Bacillus pumilus: one gene and its partner. The protein of the gene in region 1 interacts with the protein of each later gene in a pairwise test. Links are inferred from orthologs where the notes say so. Each region holds a gene or a part of one and is shown on either strand. Other genes may lie near its edges.

What was found.
Region 2: the proteins of GKC25_RS09465 (region 1) and ftsZ interact in binary tests that used the Bacillus subtilis proteins (3 or more experiments, as listed by UniProt). The link is inferred for Bacillus pumilus from one-to-one orthologs.

What each region holds. Positions count from the first base shown.
Region 1 is NZ_CP046128.1:1,905,778-1,916,655, reverse strand. The notes cover bases 6,191-9,062. They hold GKC25_RS09465 (diglucosyl diacylglycerol synthase), read right to left. Parts: upstream 8,267-9,062; coding sequence 7,115-8,266; downstream 6,191-7,114. Other genes in these bases: metA (homoserine O-acetyltransferase MetA), read right to left, coding at 8,495-9,062; GKC25_RS09470 (AIM24 family protein), read left to right, coding at 6,380-7,081. In the rest of the region: GKC25_RS09520 (dynamin family protein), read left to right, coding at 1-1,825; GKC25_RS09515 (YpbS family protein), read left to right, coding at 1,867-2,130; GKC25_RS09510 (5'-3' exonuclease), read left to right, coding at 2,406-3,293; GKC25_RS09505 (hypothetical protein), read right to left, coding at 3,310-3,435; GKC25_RS09500 (reverse transcriptase-like protein), read right to left, coding at 3,480-3,875; GKC25_RS09495 (queuosine precursor transporter), read right to left, coding at 3,877-4,566; GKC25_RS09490 (ribonuclease H family protein), read left to right, coding at 4,661-5,332; GKC25_RS09485 (zinc-finger domain-containing protein), read left to right, coding at 5,334-5,516; GKC25_RS09480 (hypothetical protein), read left to right, coding at 5,686-5,868; cold-shock protein CspD, read right to left, coding at 5,920-6,120; more of metA, read right to left, coding at 9,063-9,403; GKC25_RS09455 (formate--tetrahydrofolate ligase), read left to right, coding at 9,542-10,878. UniProt on the Bacillus subtilis protein: Processive glucosyltransferase involved in the biosynthesis of both the bilayer- and non-bilayer-forming membrane glucolipids.
Region 2 is NZ_CP046128.1:1,416,215-1,427,207, reverse strand. Bases 2,573-5,559 are described here. They hold ftsZ (cell division protein FtsZ), read right to left. Parts: upstream 4,646-5,559; coding sequence 3,500-4,645; downstream 2,573-3,499. Other genes in these bases: ftsA (cell division protein FtsA), read right to left, coding at 4,679-5,559; GKC25_RS07050 (S8 family peptidase), read right to left, coding at 2,573-3,207. Also shown: more of GKC25_RS07050, read right to left, coding at 1-2,572; more of ftsA, read right to left, coding at 5,560-6,001; GKC25_RS07035 (small basic family protein), read right to left, coding at 6,161-6,529; GKC25_RS07030 (DUF881 domain-containing protein), read right to left, coding at 6,529-7,254; GKC25_RS07025 (DUF881 domain-containing protein), read right to left, coding at 7,275-7,964; GKC25_RS07020 (cell division protein FtsQ/DivIB), read right to left, coding at 7,961-8,740; murB (UDP-N-acetylmuramate dehydrogenase), read right to left, coding at 8,868-9,779; murG (undecaprenyldiphospho-muramoylpentapeptide beta-N-acetylglucosaminyltransferase), read right to left, coding at 9,811-10,905. UniProt on the Bacillus subtilis protein: Essential cell division protein that forms a contractile ring structure (Z ring) at the future cell division site. The regulation of the ring assembly controls the timing and the location of cell division.

The DNA of each region.
Region 1 (10,878 bases):
GATTTTATTGCCATTAGACGCTCTCAAATCTCAAAGAAAGTCCTTTGAAAAACGAACAAAACGGCTGCAAGCGAAAGAATTCACACTCGCTTTATTTGGGGCTTTTAGTTCGGGGAAATCTTCCTTTGCAAATGCCCTTGTTGGGAAAAAGGTACTGCCATCCTCTCCCACGCCAACAACGGCAACGATTAATAAGCTGACGCGACCGACGGAAGATCACCCGCATGAAAGTGTAAAAGTGGTGTTCAAAACAGAACAGGATATATTAGAGGAGCTCAATCAGATCCTCGGATTTTCAATCTCAGAAGAAAAGGGAGAGACGTTTACATCCAAGCTTGAACGAACGCTGAAAAAAAGACAGCTTGAACAAGATCACCGCATCATTGTTGAACATTTTTTACAAGCGCATACACGTTTCCTTCATCACATTACGAAGCAAACGCCGCTTCATGTCACTCTTCAAGAACTGAGGCCATATGTGGCAGAAGAAGCTGTTTCTTGTGTGGTGAAGGAAGTGACGGTGTATTTGAGTACACCTTTAACAGATAAAGGGCTGACTATTGTTGATACGCCAGGCGCCAGCAGTATGAATAAGCGCCATACAGAGATTGCCTTTCAATATATGAAGGACGCAGATGCTCTTCTTTATTTAACTTACTACCAGCACTCTTTCTCGAAGGCAGATCGGTCATTTTTACGTAAGCTTGGGCTTGTAAAAGATTCATTTAGCATGGATAAAATGTTCTTTATTATCAATGCAGCTGACCTCGCAAAGGATCAAGCAGAGCTTGACACCGTCTTTGACTATGTGAAAAATGAGCTCACAAAAGAAGGCATCCGAAACCCAAACCTTCATCATGTGTCCAGTAAGGAAGAAATCGAAGGAAAGGGAGAGACAGCCTATAATCAATATGCAAAGCTTAGAAAACAGCTCGACTATTTTATTGAGGAAGAATTAACGAAAGATGCGATCGAGCTTTTGTATTTTGAAGCCGGCAGGTTATGTAGCACAGTCGACAAGCTGCATGCGACACTGCATCAGTCAGAAGATGAGAAGCAAGCGGAAAAGAAAAAGATAGACACATCCTATGAAGCGATTCTTGATCAAATGAGCCATATCAAACAATCTAAGCTAGTGACAGAAAGTGTGAAAAAGGACTTACATGAACAGCTCTATCATATTGTGCAGCGCCTATCACTATTTGCGAATGATCTGTTAAAGACAGCCTTTTACCCTGGAAGATCTCAAGGAGACTTCAGGCAGCAGTTGAAAAAAGCGCTTGAACAGGCACTGAAGGATTATGAATTTGAATTTGTACAGGAGTTAAAGGCGCTTGATATCCGAATGGAATCGTTTATTCATCAATATTTCCAAGAGGAGTGGGAGAAAGGATTGCAGGCGGCAAGTGCAGAAGACCCCTACTTTTCTCTCACACTCTCGCCGCCAGAAGAGAAAAATGCTGAGCTGAAACAAATTGAAGTCGAAGCTGAACTGACACCATTCGAACCGCTCTTAAAGAAGCAAAAATCAGCGAAAGTTTTCTTTGAACAGAATGGAAAGGCTGCGTTCATTGAAGCGATTCGAGATATTCTTCATCAGTTAACCACGAAATGGGCAGATAAAGAAAAAGAAGAATTACTGAGCAGGTACGACACAATGGTGAAGACCTTTACTGAAAGATATGAAACAGAAGCGCTCGAGCAGCTAAGTGAACAAAAACAAACATTTATCACGAGCCTAACGACAGATGCCAAAGAACAGGCGATTATTGAACAAGTATATGAACAAACAAACGAATGGAAGAACCAGTTGAAAACCATTTGATTCATGGTAGACTAAATAAAAAAGAAAGCAGTTGATAGAAAATGACGAGCGTACACGAAGAGATTTCCGCACACTCACAAAAGCAGCATGCTCATATTCAGTCCTTTCTTGAGCTTGAACAGAAAAGAGAACAAGCAATAGAGACTGCTGTATTCAAATGTGAGCAAAACGAGCCATTTACAACAGATGACATCAATGCCATTACGTCGAAGATGAATGAGCTTGCACGAGGCGGTATTGTTCCGCTGCGTAAGCATGTGACGAATGATATGGTCAGGGAGTATGTCAAGCGGAAACAGAAGTAAAGAGTAACTTTCTCTTTTTTGGTCATCTTAATGAATGTACCGAGAAAGGGGAATGATCATGAAAAAAAAGCAACAGACAAAGCAGCAGGATGAGCGTGACCCTAAACAAAAAGACATGCCGTCCTATGCAGAAGCAGAGTCGAAAAAAATGCAATACGGTCAAAAGTAAACAGGGTGCCTCTTCTTTTCTAAAAGAAGAAGGCGCCTTTTTTATGTCGAGTTTTGTGTTCTGTGATAGAATAGGAGTATTGTTTTGAAAAAGGGAGTTTATAAGAATGAATAAACACGTACTGCTTGTAGATGGAATGGCGCTTTTGTTCAGATCGTTTTATGCAACGGCTGTACATCGCAATTTTATGATAAATGATCACGGTGTGCCGACAAATGGAGTCAATGGCTATTTGAAGCACTTATTAACGGCTGTACAGACATTTGAGCCAACGCATATTGTTTGCTGCTGGGATATGGGAAGCCAAACATACCGAAACGAATTGTTTCAAGATTATAAAGCAAATCGGGGAGAGGCGCCTGTCGAGCTCATTCCGCAATTCGATTTAGCAAAAGAAGCTACAGAAGAACTGGGAATTGTAAACATTGGTTTAAAGGGCTTTGAAGCAGATGATTGTATCGGTACTCTTGCTGCGCTCTACCAAAAAGAAGCACGGGTGACTGTCCTAACTGGAGACAAAGATTTGCTGCAAATTTTGAATGAAAAAGTCACTGTTGCCTTGATGCAAAAAGGAATTGGCAATTATAAGCATTATACAAAAGTCTTATTCGAAGAGGAAATGGGAATCTCTCCAAAGGCGCTGATCGATATGAAAGCGCTCATGGGTGATGCAAGTGATAATTATCCAGGTGTCAAAGGAATCGGAGAAAAAACCGCATTAAAATTTATCCAAACATATGAAACGATTGACGGTTTGTTAGAAAATGTCCATGAACTAACGGCTGCACAGCAAAAGAAAATGCAAGCAGGATTAGAAGATCTGAAGCTTTCTCGTCTATTGGCAGAGATCAAATGTGATGTCCCGCTCAGCTGTCCAATTGATGAGACGAAAATGAACATCAATCAAGAACGTGCTGCTGCTATGCTGAGGTACCATCAAATCAAAGGAATCGAACCGATGATGAATCGTTTAAGTACAATAGAGATCAGCTAAAGCCGATCTCTCAGGTTCATCTTTTTGTATTGCTTTTCTTCGCTCTATTTTCCAGCTGAGAAAGTGGCTGTTTATCTTTTGTTTGCGCATCACCTTGTGGGGTTGTCCCATTTGTGACACGACCTTTATTTTCTTTATCCAATCAGTATCACCTCACACACATTAGCATAACCGAAAAAAAGCGATTCATCCTTTAGAAAGGTGAATCGCTTTTCTAGCGAGCTGATCCGCTATTTGATTTTCCTTACTCGGAATCCATTTAATGAAAAATAAATCAAACTGGCTTTGAAGTTCGATCATCTCTTTGATAAAATGCTGAAAGGCTGGATTTTTAGCAAATCCTGCATTGGCTGCGCGGTCAACTACTTGTGAATCTGTTCGAAATGAAACGGTACGCAATCCTTTTTCCGCGCATATTTTCATTCCCTCGATCAGAGCGGAAAATTCTGCTTCGTGATTGCTCATTGATCTAAGAGGAATGGAGAAGGATTCAGCCTTTCCATCATATTTAATGAAAATGCCGATGCCAGAGGGACCTGGATTACCTGCACTTGCACCATCAATGTATATTTCAGCTGGCACATTATTTCACCCTTTCATCAAGCGGAACCATTTTTTTCGCTGCATACGCGTAAGGTGTCGCAATCGCAGCTACGATAAATTTAATGACATATGTCGTGATGAAGATTTCAATCCATACATGAAATGGATACGTGCCAAGAAAGGCAATGGTCGTGAAAATCAGTGTATCAAGAAGCTGGCTAATCATCGTACTTCCGGCGTTGCGCACCCAGAGCGCACCATCGGAAGGAAATATCCGGCGAATAAACGAATATACATAAACATCTAGCATTTGACTGATGATATAAGCAGCAAGACTGCCAAGTGCAACCCTTGGCATAAAGCCAAATATCGTTTCCAGCGATGATTGTGAGATATCAGATGGAGCGGGATGGAAAAGCAAAGCCTCCTGCATGACAACAGTTAGTGTTAAAAGGGTGGCAAAGCCAATCCAGACAGCTTTTCTCGCTTCATTTTGTCCATATTTTTCATTTAATACGTCCGTTGCAAAGAACACACTGCCATATAAAATATTTCCAAGTGTTGCCGTTAAGCCAAATAATTCAACGGTTTTGACAACTTGTAAATTTGCGGCAACTGTCGCAAAGCCAATCCAGACAAAAAGGCCCATCTTGCCAAATCCTTTATAAAATAGAAGAACAATGATAAAATTAATGATCGCAAATAAGATCCAAATACCTTCATTAAACAAGTGACATGAACTTCCTTTCTCATTGTAAAATGTAACTTTTTGATTATAGCATAACGTATGTTTACCTTAAAAGCACGGGAAGGCGATGTGATCAATGAAATTAAGAGCACACTACACAATGAAAGTGAAATCAATTGGGTCCATTGCTTTTTTCCAAGAAGATTGGATGGAGCTAAATGAGGCCTTGAGGTTAGCAAAATATATCGACAAAAAAGAACCACAGTCACTCCTGTCATTTGAAGATGAAAAAGGGGCCATGTGGTCCATAAAAGAGCTTGAAAAGCTAAATGAAGAACTAAAGCTTGAACCTGATCAGCTTCAAGTCTATTTTGATGCAAGTTTTCATAAAGAAACTGGCGACTCTGGTCTTGGAGTTGTCGTCTACTATAAGCTGGGAAAAGACGCTTATCGATTGAGAAAAAATCAGCCTTTCCAAGGGAGCACCAATAATGAAGCAGAGTATGCGGCTTTATTTGAGGCAGTAAAAGCTTTAAAAGACCTAGGGGCAAGCAGAAATTCTGTCACGATTAGAGGAGATTCACTTGTTGTCATGAATCAGTTAAAAGGAGAATGGCCTTGTTATGATGATGTACATAACAAATGGCTTGACCGAATTGAAGCGGCTTTAAAAGAGCTGAAGCTGACGCCAACCTATGAAGTCATCGATCGGAAACAAAATGCAGAAGCGGATCAGCTTGCAAGACAGATTCTTGCAGACGTCCCAATCGAAAGTACATTGAAATTAGAAGCAGACGGAGCTGAATAATGTGGATAAAAAAACAGCAGTACAAGAATTGACCGATCTTCAAGACACGTATTGTTCAGATTGTTTGATTAAGAAGCATTTTCGGAAAGAATTTGGCAAAAAATATGCCCATTCCTTTTGTATACAGCAATGCACCGTTGGAGAGAAAATAAAAGAATATGGACAGACGCTGCTCAAAAAGTAAGCGGACGCACCGGTTTTCCCTGCTCAAACATCCGTTCATGAAAAAAAACGAATAGAATGTGTAAAAAAAGAACATATTCTGAAAAATGAGCCGATATAACTATAGAAAGTTTTGGTTGAGTTACTTTTCGACTAAGTGACGGATATTAGAGGAAAAGGGGAAGGCCGGTATGAATAATCAGGAGTTCGAAACGGTATTACATCGAACATTTCAAGAGGTGTACAGCGATCTAGAGCAACTAGTAGATGTAGCAAAGAAGGGAAGACCTTTTCTCGAAAAAGATATCTCTGAAATTGAACAACGACTGAAGCAAAATATTTTAGCGATTGAAATTCAGCTGAAAATCAAATAAGAGAGGCATAGGCCTCTCTTTATTTTGTCTTTACATCATTGATTTAGTTGATTAGATTTTTGTTACGTTTGCAGCTTGAGGTCCACGATTACCTTCAACGATTTCAAAAGAAACTTCTTGTCCTTCTTCTAAAGACTTGTAGCCGTCACCTTCGATAGCTGTGAAGTGAACGAATACATCGTCTCCGCCTTCAACTTCAATGAAGCCGAAACCTTTTTCATTATTGAACCATTTTACTTTACCGTTTTGCATATTGCTTTTTCCTCCTAGTACTGTAGCATACCTTTTGGCATACTAAAAAAAATTTTCATCACCTAACGACTTTGCAGTTGTTAAATGATGGTTCCACTATACACCATCAAAAGTAAAGCGTCAAGCGGAAGAGCCAAATTTTGAGCAGAATATTTGATTTTTTTTGGCGAATAACAATAATAGCTAAAACGTCCCCATTTTCTGAAACTTTATGCACACCTTGTCCGTATATAAAAAAAATACAGGAAGAGGTGCTATCATGAATCGTTATACACTTGAAGAATTTGTTCAGAATACGCAGCAGGAAGATAAAGGAGAAGGGGTCTTCGAACTTGAAACATCAAGACTTTTAGAAATTAATTTGACTGATACCATTTGGGCAAAAACAGGTTCCATGGTTTCGTACCGAGGCAAAATCAAGTTTGAACGCGAGGGCGTTTTTGAACATGGCGTCTCAAAGATGTTCAAAAAAATGCTGTCGGGAGAAGGCACTTCACTCATGAAGGCAACAGGTGACGGGAAATTATATGTGGCAGATCAAGGCAAAAAAATCTCAATTCTTCGTTTGGCTCAAGGGGATTCCATTTTTGTGAATGGGAATGATCTGCTCGCATTTGAACCGTCAGTGCGCTGGGATATCAAATTGATGAAAAAAGTGTCGGGCATGCTTGCAGGCGGTTTATTTAATGTCAAATTAGAAGGACCAGGCCTTGTTGCGATTACGAGTCATTATGAGCCGCTCACATTGATTGTTCAGCCGGGTGACTCTGTATATACAGATCCGAACGCGACAGTTGCATGGTCAGGGGATTTAAAAACTGAATTTGTGACAGATGTTTCATTCAAAACCTTTATTGGCAGAGGAAGCGGAGAGTCTATTCAAATGAAATTTAGCGGAAGCGGTTTTGTTGTCGTGCAGCCGTTTGAAGAAGTGTACACAACAAATGGAAATCAAGGATAAAGAAAAAGGTGTCCGTCATTGACGGACACCTTTTTATGATAATGCACGAGCATACGTTTTGTTATTCGTGATGAGATCTGATTGCTCAACGATATCTTCCAAAATGGTTTGAGAAGAATGCTTTAAGTGCAGTTTTTTAATGTTTTGTTTCATGACTTCTAACTTTTCTTCATCTTGCAGCAAGTTGGTCACAGATTCTAAAATGTCTTCATGTCTGTTGATGACGATGGCCGCACCATAATCTTCAAAGAAATGTGCATTTTCCTTTTCTTGTCCAGGGACAGGCTTGTAAAGAATGACCGGAACACCGATTGCTGTTGCTTCTGTTAAAGTAATGCCGCCTGGTTTTGTGATCATACAATCTGTTACTCTGAACAATTCATCAATTTGTTCCACATATCCAAGCGCCTTCAATTGATCTGGATGTGCTTGTTCAAGATCGCTCAGTGATTGTTTCAGCGCTTCGTTCTTTCCGCATACAACAACAATTTGTACTTCACTGTCTAGAAGCAGCGCTTCACATAATTCCTTGACATTTTTCAGTACACCATGAGCACCGGCCATAATCAGAAGAACTTTTTTGTTTGATGATAATCCATATTTTTTATAAATCTTCGATTTTGGCACGTCTGCTTCAAATTGTGGTCTAATAGGAATGCCTGTCACTTTGACATCGCTTGGATGTGTGCCGATTTCCACTAATTTTTGTTTCACATAATCGGTTGCAACATAGTACCGGTCGATGTTTTCATGTACCCAAATCTTATGAAGACAGAAATCTGTCATGACATTAAATGTCGGGATGACTTTGCCTGTTTTGTTCCGGTATTCTGGAACAACAATCATCGGGAATGTAATAATAATGATATCCGGATTGTGTAATTGAATGAGTTCATCAAGACGCTTATTTCCCATTTTTAAATAAATGTTAAATTTGCGTTTATTGTAAATTTTATCTACACCATAATAAAACAAGCGATAAAATTGTTTCCCAATGGAAAAGCTCTTCAAGTATAAATATTGAGTCACTTCCGACACAATGGGATTTGATTCTTGATACAAATTAGAAACTACAACATGTTCAAACCCTTGGGATTTGCATTCATCATACAGTGTTTTAGCCACCTGCATATGTCCATTTCCATAATTTGCGGTCAAGATTAATATTTTTTTATTGGTATTCAAGAATATTCACCTCAAATGTAATCAACAACAACAAAACTTCGTACGAAAACTATTAATCTCATAGGTCTACATATACATAAAGATAACATATAAACAGCCAGAGCATATCATTCGTTACGAAAGAATTAAACTAATTTTAAAAAACAACGAGACTAAATTGATAATGGAAGACAGAGCCATTTGTATTTTAACACATTTTGACCATTTATCATCAGACCACAGTCTATTTTATTCCCAAACGTATGGTGTTTCTTGATAAACATAATAATTGAGCCAATTCATAAACAGTAAAGTGGCATGGGCTTTCCAGCGATTCACTGGGACTAATGTGTCACCATCTTCTATAAAATAGTGGACAGGTTTTTGGACTGTATCATGCTTCAACAAATCTCTTTCATATTCCTGCTTCAATGTGTCCGTATCATATTCTGGATGTCCAGTTAAAAATACTTGTTTATCATCATCTGAAACAATTAAACAAACACCCGCTTCTTCAGAGATACTCAATACTTTCAAATTCGGTGTGTTTTTTAATTGTTCTGTATTAATATCTGTATGCCTCGAATGTGGGACATAGTATACTTCATCGAAACCTCTGACTAATCTTTCTTTTTTCTCTTTCACAAGATGCTCAAATACGCCAAATTTTTTCTCGGGAAGCTTGATTTTTTCAATCCCATAATGGTGATATAGGCCTGCCTGTGCACCCCAGCAAATATGAAGGGTAGACGTCACATTGGTTTTACTCCAGTCCAAGATGTCCTGAAGCTCTTTCCAATAGGATACTTCTTCAAAAGCTAAATGCTCAATTGGTGCGCCGGTGATGATCATTCCATCAAATTTCTTATGGCGAATCGATTCAAAGGTCGTATAAAATTCATCTAGATGCTCTCTCGACGTATTCTTCGGTGTATGCGTACTTGGAATCAAAAACGTAAAGTACACTTGCAAAGGAGAATTTCCGAGCATTCTTAGCAGCTGCGTTTCAGTTTGTATTTTTTTTGGCATTAAATTTAAGATCACGATATTCAAAGGACGGATATCTTGCTTGAATGCCCTTGTCTCATCCATGACGAAAATGTTTTCGCTCTCTAGTATTTGTTTTGCCGGCAGATGAACTGGTATGTTAATAGGCAACTCGCCACCCCCTGAACCAAAGCTAATTTCATTTCATTATAGGAACTTTCTGGCGATATTTCAATGTTTCAATTATGTTACAATAAAAAACAGAGCAAAAACAAAGCTGTTTCTGGAAAAAAAGGAGGCCGTTTATTTATGATCACAAAGCATTTATCAGATATTGACATCGCCCAAAAGGCAAAGCTGAGACCTATTCAAGACATCGCAGCAAAGCTACAAATACATGACGAAGAATTAGAATGCTATGGTTTCACAAAAGCGAAAATATCTTTGACTATTTTTGACCGTTTAAAAGAACAAAAAGAAGGACATGTGATTCTTGTCACATCGATCAATCCAACGCCAGCAGGTGAGGGGAAGTCCACCGTAACAGTCGGCCTCGGTCAAGCCTTCGAAAAAATTGGGAAAAAAGCAATCATTGCGATGCGCGAGCCTTCATTAGGTCCTACAATGGGCATAAAAGGCGGTGCAGCGGGTGGAGGATATTCACAAGTGCTGCCAATGGAAGAAATCAATCTTCATTTTACAGGAGATTTTCATGCCATTACTTCTGCACATAATGCCTTATCTGCGTTCATTGATAACCATATCCATCACGGAAATGAACTCGGCATCGACTCGCGCCGCATTGTATGGAAGCGAGTGCTTGATTTAAACGATCGTGCATTAAGACAGGTCGTTGTCGGACTTGGCGGTCAGTTAAATGGGTATCCTAGAGAAGACGGATTTGACATCACAGTTGCCTCCGAAATGATGGCCATCCTTTGTTTAGCAGAAGACTTAACCGATTTAAAAAAACGTCTTTCTTCTATTGTTGTTGCCTATAATCAAGATGGCGAGCCAGTCACAGTTGGAGCACTTGGATATGAAGGTGTTCTTACGTTACTTTTAAAAGACGCGCTCAAACCGAATCTTGTTCAAACGATTGAAGGAACTCCGGCCCTAGTACATGGCGGTCCTTTTGCCAATATTGCGCATGGATGTAATAGTTTAATTGCAACCAAAATGGCGGCGAAATTAGCTGATTATGTGGTAACAGAAGCTGGATTTGGAGCAGATCTTGGAGCAGAAAAGTTCCTGCACATTAAAACAAGAGCTGGTGATTTCAAGCCTGGTGCAGTTGTCATTGTGGCGACTGTCAGAGCATTAAAGATGCATGGCGGAATGAAGAAAACTGAACTCAAAGAAGAGAATGCACATGCCGTATTAGAAGGTATACATAATTTAGAAAAGCATATTGAAACTGTGCAAGCCTTCGGTCTTCCATACATCGTCGCAGTAAACAGGTTTATCACTGATACAAAAGAAGAGATTCAATCGATAGAAGATTGGTGCCACGCACATGGCCATCCAGTCAAAGCTGTGAATGTATGGGAAGAAGGAGGCGAAGGCGGAACAGCACTTGCCGAGGAACTCGCGACACTTATTGAAAAGAAGAAGAACCACTTTTCCTATTTGTATGAAGAAAATGA
Region 2 (10,993 bases), 490 kb from region 1 along the record:
CAGCTTAGAAATTTCAGGTGCCTCGTATTGGACATCGATATTGACTTTTTTAGTCGTTTTGTTTCCTGCTGCATCTTTCGCTGTTACTTTTATTGTATTTTTCCCGTTCTCAAGCAGTATTCTTGCGGAATATTTTCCATCTTTTACGGTTGCCTTTTTTCCATTTACAGTGACTTGATCAAGATGATCATCTGTGACCTTTCCTTCTACAGTGAGTGATTCTTTATTAGACTTTCCCCCTTTTTTAGGTGTATCTATGGTGAGCGCTGGAGCTGTTTGATCAATGATCACCTTTACTGGTTTGGATCGTTTCGTTGCGCCTTTATCCGTAACAGTCGCAGCTGTGAATACATGCTCTCCACTTGAAACTGTGACCTTTTCTTTGAAAGCGCCTGACTGATCTGCTTTCACTTTGGCAATCTCTTCATCGTTTTGATAAATCGCTACATCAAGCCCAGGGGAGGCTTTGCCTTCAATCTCCAGTTCACCTTTGTTCGAAATGGTTCCGGCCTTCGGAGATATAATCTCTGGCACATCTGCTTCATAGTCAACAAGCGCCCGAATCATATAATTCCCTTCTTCTTTTGGAGAAGGAGAAAAAGCACCGCTTGTCAGCTGCCAGCTTCTTTCAGCATTTGGACCATCTTCGTCCGTTGCAAGTCCTGGAGACTCCGTATTCTTTTTCGTTTGAATATAGACAAGATAGAAATCTCCATCCACCGTAATGGCTTGATCTTCTAAATCTACTTTTGTCCATTCACCATTACGCAGCGCATTCGCTTTTAGAGGTCCTGCAATTTTCTCCCCTGGAGCTCCATTCTTCCCAGAAGCATCATACACTTCAACCGCAAATTCATTCCCGCCAGGAGCTGGCCACTCTGATGACCAGAAACGGAAAAGCCCTCCTGTGAGTTGCGCTTGTTTCTTCCCCTTTTCTAACGAAAACTTCACAGCCCAGCCATTGCCAGGATCATAGAAGGCTCGCGCATTTTCAGCTGTTCCGTCATCGTAGCCAATTTCACCAGCAAAGCCGATGAATGGCTCCAGCTGAATGGCTTTTTCAACCGGCTTTTCTGTCACATCTGCTGTAAAAGAATATCCTTTAAACCCTTTCGCAAATACTTTGACGGTATAGACACCGCTCAATGCCTCTAGAGAAAATTCGCCATCTTCATCTGTTTTCACCGGCTTAATTTTCGCATCCTCTACAAGATAAACCGTGGCATCCTTTACTTTTTCACCCGTTGCTTCATTGACAATTGTACCGGATATCGTTCGTTTCTTTAGTGGCTGTAAGGCGAAATTTGCCTCAGCCGTTTCATTTGAAGAAATATTGACTGTTTGTTTGCGTGATTCAAACCCGTAAGCTTCCGCTTTCACCGTGAATTCCCCTGCACTGTGAGTAAGCTGATATCTCCCTGTCGCTTCATCTGTGTAAGTTGATTTTCCGCTTTCAAGAACACTGATTTCCGCTTTCATAGGAAGAGCTTTGATGGACGGAGCATCAAGATTTTTTTCCTTTTTCAATTCTTTTGTTTTTGCAGGCTTCTTATGTGGATGTACAGCCTTTTCTTTTTGAGGCAGGGCTTGATCTGTTATTTTCATATCACCTAAATTAACATCTTCGTTTGTCACCTGTCCTTCAATCGTGCCAATTCCATCTGTTAATGCCGTAATCGCCTCTTTTGCATCAACTAAACCTGCCCCATAGCCATTGTTAGGGGATTCCGGGAATTGCTGATCAGTCAACGGCTTCGCTGTATCAATGAGAATTTGTTCAATCTCTTCAACAGAAAGATCTGACTGTACTTGGCGAAGAAGAGCCACAACAGCTGAAACATGCGGACCAGCCATCGACGTCCCATTCCAGCCATCTTCATACCCTTTCCCTGGAATAGATGAACGAATGTTTACCCCTGGGGCCGCAATATCTGGTTTCATGACGCCATATGGAGACGGACCTTGCAGCGAGAAAGACCCCAATTTGTTGTCTTGATCCGTTGCACCCGTTGCAAAGGCCTCCTGATAGTTCGCAGGATTTGCAATTGATCCCTCACCACCAGGGTTAAATAAATCGGTATTGCCAGCTGAAAACTCTGGGAAGATGTCCGCCGCTCTCCAAGCATTGACCACATCTTTATACCAATCATCAAGACCAGGCCCACCGCCCCAAGAATTATTGACGACATCTGGTGCCTTTTCTGGATGTGGGTTTCCGTCCTCATCTTTTGGTGCTAAAATCCACTCTCCTGCGTCAAGCAGATCAGCATCTGTACCACCATCTTCTGAGAAAGCTTTCACCGCAACCCATTTTGCGCCTGGTGCGGCTCCGATCTGATTCTTTCCATCTGGCTCAGAGCCAACCATCGTTCCCGTCACATGTGTACCATGCTCTAAATCGTCGTATGGCGCTTCAGATCCTGTTGTAGCATCGTACCAATTGAATTCATGAGATGGATCATTCGGGTGTGCTGGATCAAATCCGCGGTATTTTTCCTTTAAAGCAGGATGATCCCATTCCACTCCTGTATCAATACTTGCCACAACAGTACCAGTACCGTCATAGCCTAAAGCCCACGCTTCTGGAGCATGAACCTGAGAAATGTTCCACTCGACTCCATCTACTGCTTTCATTTGTTTTTTCTGCTTAGACGTCTTCAAATCAACGGGCCGATGAATTTGACGGGTTTCATTCGGCAGCACTTGATCTACTTCTGGGAAGGAAGCCACCTTTTCCATGACTTCTTTCGTTCCCGTCACCGCTAGACCATTCACAATATAGTACGAATGAATCTCCTTCACTTGCTTTTTCTTTTGTTCCTTTTGTAAATACGTAAGCAGCGCTTGCTGCGTCTCCTCAGACGTTGCTCTTAATTCTGATAAGACAGCTGATCTTTTTGTGTACTGCGTTCTAGCCGCTGTTAATTTCTGTTTTTTGGCTCTGGACACAGCTTCCTTCGCCACTTTTTGCGTATTTGTTTGCTCCTTCATTTTGATTAAAAAGGTCACCTTGTCATCCTGCTGAAACTGCTTCATTAATCTTGATGAGATCTTTGCTTTTGTTGTCTTAGAGGAAACAGCTTCCTCCTGATATGAGGTAGAAGTCGATTTTGCTTGAACCATCCCAAAGCTTGTCATCGTTAAAGTACCAATCACCATAAGACTCATCAAACGATAGTTGGCGGTCTTGCGAAACTTCAATTTCAATCAAATCCCTCCTCCTCAAATGGCCAAACAGAGTATATGTCTCACTCCTTTCCTTCATTTGTTCATGACAAGATTCATGGTGTTCTTTTTAATGTAGTCAAATAAAGTTCATCATCTTGTCGTTTTTTGTAAGAGGGGTTAAAAATGATTCTTTTTTCTTAAGCACCTTAAGTCAAATTACATATGAAAGATGAAGTGGCTCTCACACATTTAAGACTTTTTGATTAGAGTCCCCTTATACGTTGAGACATGAAAAAACCCCTTCCAATGGAAGGGGTTAAGCTATACTCGATTAGCGTTTATTGCGGTTGCGTAAGAACGTTGGAATGTCCAGCGTATCATCACTTGATTGTGTATTTTGTCTCGGCTGAGATGATGGCTGCTGATGTTCCTCACGTTTTACTTCACGTTTTTGAGGAATGGATTGATTTTGCTTTAATCCTTGTCCTAGTGGATTTCTTTGTGGTTTTGTCACTTCTGGCTCTTGCTCAATAAATCCAGTTGCGATCACAGTCACCACAATTTCATCCTTCAAGTTATCATTGATGACAGACCCGAAAATCATGTTTACATCTTCGTCAGATGCAGAAGCCACAATATCCGCTGCTTCTTGCACTTCATAAAGACTTAGGTTTGTGCCACCCGTAATGTTCATGATGACGCCTTGAGCACCATCGATCGCTGTTTCTAGAAGTGGTGAAGAAATGGCTTTCTTCGCTGCTTCAGCAGCACGGTTTTCACCTGTTGCGACACCAATACCCATAAGAGCCGAACCTTTATTGGACATGATTGTTTTCACGTCAGCAAAGTCAAGGTTAATCAGACCTGGTGTTGCAATTAAATCGGAAATCCCTTGAACACCTTGTCTAAGCACGTTATCTGCCGCGCGGAATGCTTCCAGCATTGGCGTGTTTTTATCAACAATTTCAAGCAAGCGATCGTTTGGAATCACGATTAATGTGTCAACTGCTTCTTTCATAGAAGCAATTCCTTCAACTGCTTGAAGCTGACGCTTTCTTCCTTCAAATGTGAAAGGACGAGTCACGACTCCAACTGTCAATGCACCAGAATCTTTTGCGATTTTTGCAATGACAGGTGCAGCACCCGTACCAGTTCCACCGCCCATACCAGCTGTAACGAAGACCATGTCTGCGCCTTTTAGTACTTCTTCAATCTGCTCTTTGCTTTCCTCAGCAGCCTTCTTACCGACCTCAGGATTCGCACCTGCTCCAAGCCCTCTTGTCAGCTTAGCACCGATTTGCATTTTAGTTTCTGCTTTTGATAGATTTAACGCCTGTGCATCTGTATTGACTGCAATAAAATCGACACCTTGTACGTCATTTTCGATCATTCGGTTGACAGCGTTATTCCCGCCGCCACCTACTCCGATTACTTTAATTGATGCTAGGCCGTCTATATTTGTTTCAAACTCCAACATGCTGAATCCTCCTAATCCGTCGAAAATCTAATTCTATTCCCAGAACATATTAAATAGTTTTTTCATTTTGCCCGGTTTTTTATTTGTCTCTTGTTGTGCTTTTTGTTTTACTTTCGGTCTTGGCTGCGCTTCTTTCACTTGTGGTGCAGAAGAAACCGGCTCCATGGATGCGCCTACTTCATGAAACGCCTCATCTGGCATTTGGAATCCAACCTGTCTGCCCTGAATCTTTGCATTGCGATAAGCAAAGTGGATCAGACCCACTCCTGTCATATATTGAGGCTCTCTCACCCCGATATAATTCGGACTTGCAATCCTGACATTGTTTTGCAAGACCGTTTGTGCAAGAGAAAGGATACCTGGTATGGCTGCCTGTCCACCTGTTAGAACGAATCCACCAGGCAAATCATGGACACCCATATTTCTTAATTCCTCTGCCACAAAGAGCAGGATTTCCTCCAGCCGCGCTTCAATAATGTTAGCCGCATCAAGTTGTGTATACGTTTGTTTTTGATCGGTACCGATCACAGAAACTTCAAATGTCTCCTCAGTCGATGCCTCATCATAAAACGCATGCCCAAATTGTTTTTTGATTCGTTCAGCTTCTTCAGTGGAAGTTCTAAGTCCTATAGACAAATCTTTTGTAATGTTCTCTCCGCCCAAAGGGATACTGTGAGTAGAATAGAGATGCCCGTTTTCAAATACGGAAATCGTTGTAGATCCGCCGCCAATATCGACAAGAGCTACCCCGAGATTTTTTTCATCTTTCGATAATGCTGCTGAGCCCGATGCGATTGGCTGCAAGCAAATATCCATAATTTCAATTCCAGCTCTTTCTACACAGCGGAGCCAGTTATGTAGAATCGTTTTAGAACCTGTAATTAACGATCCTTCCACCTCTAGCCGAACACCAAGCATTTTTTTCGGATCTGTGATCTCATCTCTTCCGTCGACGATAAATTGTCTCGGAATCACGTCTACGACGAGATGTTCTTGAGGAATAGATACTACTTGTGCTGCATCTAAGACACGTCTCACATCTTCAGCATGTATTTCTTTGTTTTCACTAGATACTGCGACCACGCCGCTCGTATTCTGAATATGAATGTGGTTTCCGTTAATTCCGACAATCGCCTTTTGTAAAGGAAATCCTACCATTCTCTCAGCCTGTTCAAATGCTTGTCTAATAGAATGAACTGTCTCATCTATATCAACAATCGATCCTTTTTTTAACCCCTCTGAAGGGACATTTCCAACACCTATAATGTTAAGCGAATCATCCGCCATTTCTCCGACGATGACTTTTATATTGGATGTACCGATGTCAAGGCTGACGTAAATTTCATTGTTGTTCATTCTATGGCACCTCCTCACATATCAATACTTTCTATTCTATTATTTGCTGAACAACAATACAATGAATGTGTTTTTACAAGTGTGTAACAAAACTTAAAAAATCAACATTTTTTATTAGGATTACTGAAAATATTCGTTACATCATATGTATATCCTTTTTTATGACTCACTTTTTTTCTTTTTTTCTCTTGAAATTGTCCATTTTGTTAGTAAAATTCTTCTGATAACTGCTATATTTTGAAACAATCTAACGCCGAATGCAAACATTCCGACTAAGTACAAGTCTACACCAAGATGGACGCCCAGAAAAGCTAAACTTATTGCGAGTATAATATTAAAGAAGAAGCCTGATACAAACACTAGTTCATCGTATGCCCCTTGCAGATGTGCTCGGATTCCACCAATCAATGTATCAAGCGCAGCAAGTACAGCGAGGGAAAGATAGTTAGAATACTCATTCGGTATCGTAAAATTTGTTAAGAAACCGATCGCAACTCCTATGATTAAGCCAAGTACAGGAAGCCACATTAAGATTTTCCCTCCTTTACATCTTCAAGAGGCTTCAATTCGTTTACTTGAATTGCACCGTCATATGCTTTTAAATGGATTTTTTTCTTCGGCTGGCTCATACTCAAGCTGAAGTTTTCCTGAGCAAACAAATCACCAATATCTGATACATTTAAACGGCTGTATAATTTGTCGGCCTGCTCACTAATCATTTTAATGTTGACTTCATCACTATCTAAGCTGTAACCATCTATTTTTGTCGTGCCATTAATATCTCGAATCACACTTGTATTAATTACACGGCGATCATTGATGGAAATATGTTTTGCCCCAAACATATTGGCTTCATTAATTAATTTTTTCAGAAGATCAGGCGGGATATTTTTCACTTCTTCTCCGGTAAGATCCTTTGAAAAAAGCTGAGAAATTTCAATTTCAATCCCCTCCCCTTCCACTTCTGTAAAACCAGCCTTTTCTTTTAAATCTTTTAACGTTTTTGTTAATTGTGCTTCTTTTGATTGATCTCCTTGATGACCATATTTTTTTAGCATCTCGTCGTATTTATCAATTTCTTTGAGCAAATCCAATTCCTTACTTTTAGATGCAGATAAATCCTCTCTCAGTTCCCAAACATCACGAGTATCACGAACTTTGGGCTTTTGTAAAGAATTAAACTGGATGGAGACCATGATGCCAAATATGATCATTAAAGCTGTTAAACTAAGTAAAGGCTTCTTTTTCCTCAACACCACTCACCTTTTCACTTTTAATCTTTGTTTCTTAAAAGAGGGTTCATACGAATATCCGTTTTCTCAATCGTCATTGAAATGTGATCACTTGTCAGCTGATCGACCACTCCTCCTGCAATATTTAAAGCAGGTATTAACACAGCCGGATCTCCAATACCAGAAATGACAAATGGTGCTGGATGCTGAACACCATCAACTGTGACAACTGGACCATTACAATGTATGTATGATTGGTGTGTGATTCTTTGCCCATTAATAGATACAGCAGAAGCCCCTGATATAAATAGTTCGTTTATCACATGAAAAATGTGGCTCTCATGCACAATGTAATTATTGACATTTTGTCCACTCGGGATATAAGATGCATCTTCAAGAGATACTTTGACCCCTTTTCCTTTTACACCAATCTCTCCTGTAAACATTCTGTATTTCTCAACATCTTCCAATACATTAAAATACTGCTCTTTTTCATTTTTCAAATTGGACTCTGTCGCTTGAACCTTTGATTGAAGACTATATAATTCTTTTTCGAGTTTCTGATTCGCCTTTTCTTGCTTTGTGAGCTGACTTTTCAGAGAGTATTCTTTTTTCCATTGCTCTGTTCGAATGACATCTGCCTGATGCTGCTTTGTATATTGGTATGAAAAAGAAATCAGAAAACCAAGAACAAGCATGACAATTGAGAATATAACTGTTTTGCCTCTCAACGCTCATCTTCCTTTTTCTTAGATTTAAACGCTTCAAAATACGTAGCGACTTCCATATGGATTGTGCCTTTTTCAGAAGACGAAAGTTCTTTTACAATGGCTGGATAGGTTTTCATTTTATCACCGAATGTTTTAATTGATGCAATCACAGTGTTTCCGTCATTCATATAAAATTTAACTAGCCACTGGTTTGAATTTGTCGGCACATAATATACTTCTGAGATGAGTTCCTGAATAGAGGCTGGCAGCTGATTTAAAGATCTAACGGTTTGCTTCAGCTTCTCCTTATTGTCCCAATCGACAAAAATAGGTCCTGCATGACTCGGTGTAACTTCTTCTGGTAAAGCGGTCCCATTTTCAAGAAGCTCATAATATAGATTTCCCTTTTGAAGATACGCAATATTTGCATATTCTTTGACAGCAATACTGACCTTATTTGGGAAATGCTTTTTGATCCTAACGCTTTTAATCAGTTTATTTTGTTTAATATGATCTGCTGTTATATCTTTATTTAAATTCCAAAACTCTGTTTCGCCTTCTTTAATTTGTGAAAGTTTAACAAGCTGTTTTGTAGAGACATGCTCGTTACCTGTGATGGTTAAAGAAGAAATTTTGCTGATAGGTGTCTGCAAATAAATAATAATTAAAACCATGATAAAAAACAGTAGTATAAAAGAGATCAGTCTCCGATTCGCTTTTTGCTTCCTTTGTTCTTTAATTTTAGGAATTCGCTCTTCTATATTGACGATCTTTTCATTTTCATGATCAGGCCGCATATATACTCTTCACCTCATTCAAAGCTGCTTGTCCACACCTTTGGGTCATCATTTTGATGAGAAAACAAACGGCATTCTTTCATGCCGTTTGTTTTCCTGTGATGCCATCATTCATAAAAACTAGCTGTTAAATTTCTTCACCGATAATTTCTACCTCTGTATGCATATCTACGTTGTAGTCTTCTTTAATTTTCTTTTGGATGTACTGAATTAAGTCCAGCACGTCTTGAGCAGTAGCTCCACCAGCGTTGACAATAAAGTTGCCGTGCATATCAGAAATTCTAGCTCCGCCGATTTGGTATCCTTTTAAATTCGCTTTTTCTACAAGCTGTCCTGCATATTCAGGCAGCGGATTTCGAAAAATACTGCCAGCACATGGCCGGTTATAAGGCTGGGTTTCTTTACGATAATCTTTATTTTGCTGCATTTTCTTAGTGATTTTTTCGCGATCATCCTGTTTGAGCTTAAACACGGCTTCGAGAACAATGCCAGGTCGTTCCTTTTGAAGGACTGATGTTCGATAGCTGAAATTCATCTGTTCATTTGTGAGCCACTCGATGCTTCCATCCTCAAATAAGATTCTAGCTTTCACAAGAATCTTACTGATGTCAGATCCATGTGCACCTGCGTTCATATAAACAGCGCCTCCAATAGACCCTGGAATACCAGCTGCGAATTCCAACCCTGAAAGACCCTGCTTACTAAGAGATGTCGCGAGCCTTACGACAGAATAGCCGCCGCCAACTGTAATTTCTTCATCATTTACAGTTAGGTGATCCAGTCCAGCACCTAGCTTGAGAACAACTCCACGAATTCCCTTATCAAGTACAAGTAAATTCGATCCTCTTCCAATGACCGTCCAATTCGTATGGTGTTTTTTCACCTGATCCATGATCGTTTTAACTGCATCGATATCTTTAGGGATGATCAAAAGATCTGCTGGTCCGCCTATTTTCATTGTTGTATGATTAGCAAGCGGCTCATTTTCAAGTACTTTACCAACTTGCGCTTCTAATAATTCATTCTTCAAGTTCTCCATATTACCCTCCGCCTTACCTAATATCATTCCATCATGTAGTCGTAATTTCTTTTAACACATTATATAAACGTGCAGCCGCATCTGGTACTCCGAGTTCTTTCGTTAAACGGCTCATTTGGTTGAGTTTTTCTTCATTACCGGCAATTTCATCAATTGCATGCAGCAGACGATCCCCTGAAAGCTCTGATTCTCTTAAAACAATCGCAGCATCATGTTTTTCAAGTGATCTTGCATTGATTTCCTGATGATTTGCCGTCACGTATGGGCTCGGAATAAAAATGGTTGGGATTCCAAGAGCCGTTACTTCAGCAATTGTTGTAGCTCCCGCTCTTGCAACAATCACATCGATCGATTTCAGGTACTCCGGCATTTGATGCAAGAAAGGTTTTGTGATCATATTAGGTGCTGCACCTTTTTCCTTTAGTTCATTCAACACTTTTTCATAATGAACCTCACCTGTGATATATAAAAGCTGGTAGTTTTTAGCCTTTAAATCATCTTGCATTTCGATCACTGCTCTATTGATAGGAGCAGCACCTCGGCTCCCGCCGAAAATAAGAACCGTTTTTTTCTGTTCATCGAGCCCAAATTCTTTAAGAGATTTCCCCTCTTTTATAGAGACGACTTCAGAGGCTCTAGGGTTTCCCGTAAATACAACCTTTTCAGAAGGAAAATGTGCCTTTGCTTCGTCAAAGCAGATGGCTACTTTATTAACATATCTCGCTAGGAACTTATTTGTAATACCAGGCAGGCTGTTTTGTTCGTGTATAATAGTCGGGATCTTCAGCTTAGAAGCCGCATAAACCACAGGCCCACACACATAACCGCCTGTTCCAATGACCGCATCAGGTTTGAATTCTTTTAAGTAAGATTTGCTTTTTTGAACGCCTTTCAAAAATCTCATCACCGTTTTGACGTTATCAAAGGAAAGCTTTCGTTTAAAACCTGAAATTTCTATCGCCTTGAAAGGGATATTTTCTCTTTCTACAATTTTCTTTTCAAGTCCATTTTCAGTACCGATATATAAAAATTCCACATCAGGATGCAGTCTTTTCACTTCTTTAATAAAGGCTAAGGCCGGATAAATATGTCCGCCTGTTCCGCCTCCACTGATTACTATACGCATTATACCATTTCCCCTCAATTTTTTTCTGCTCTGAACAAAGTATAAACCCTGTTTTAAACAACAGGGCTCCGTTAAAACCTGTAAAGAA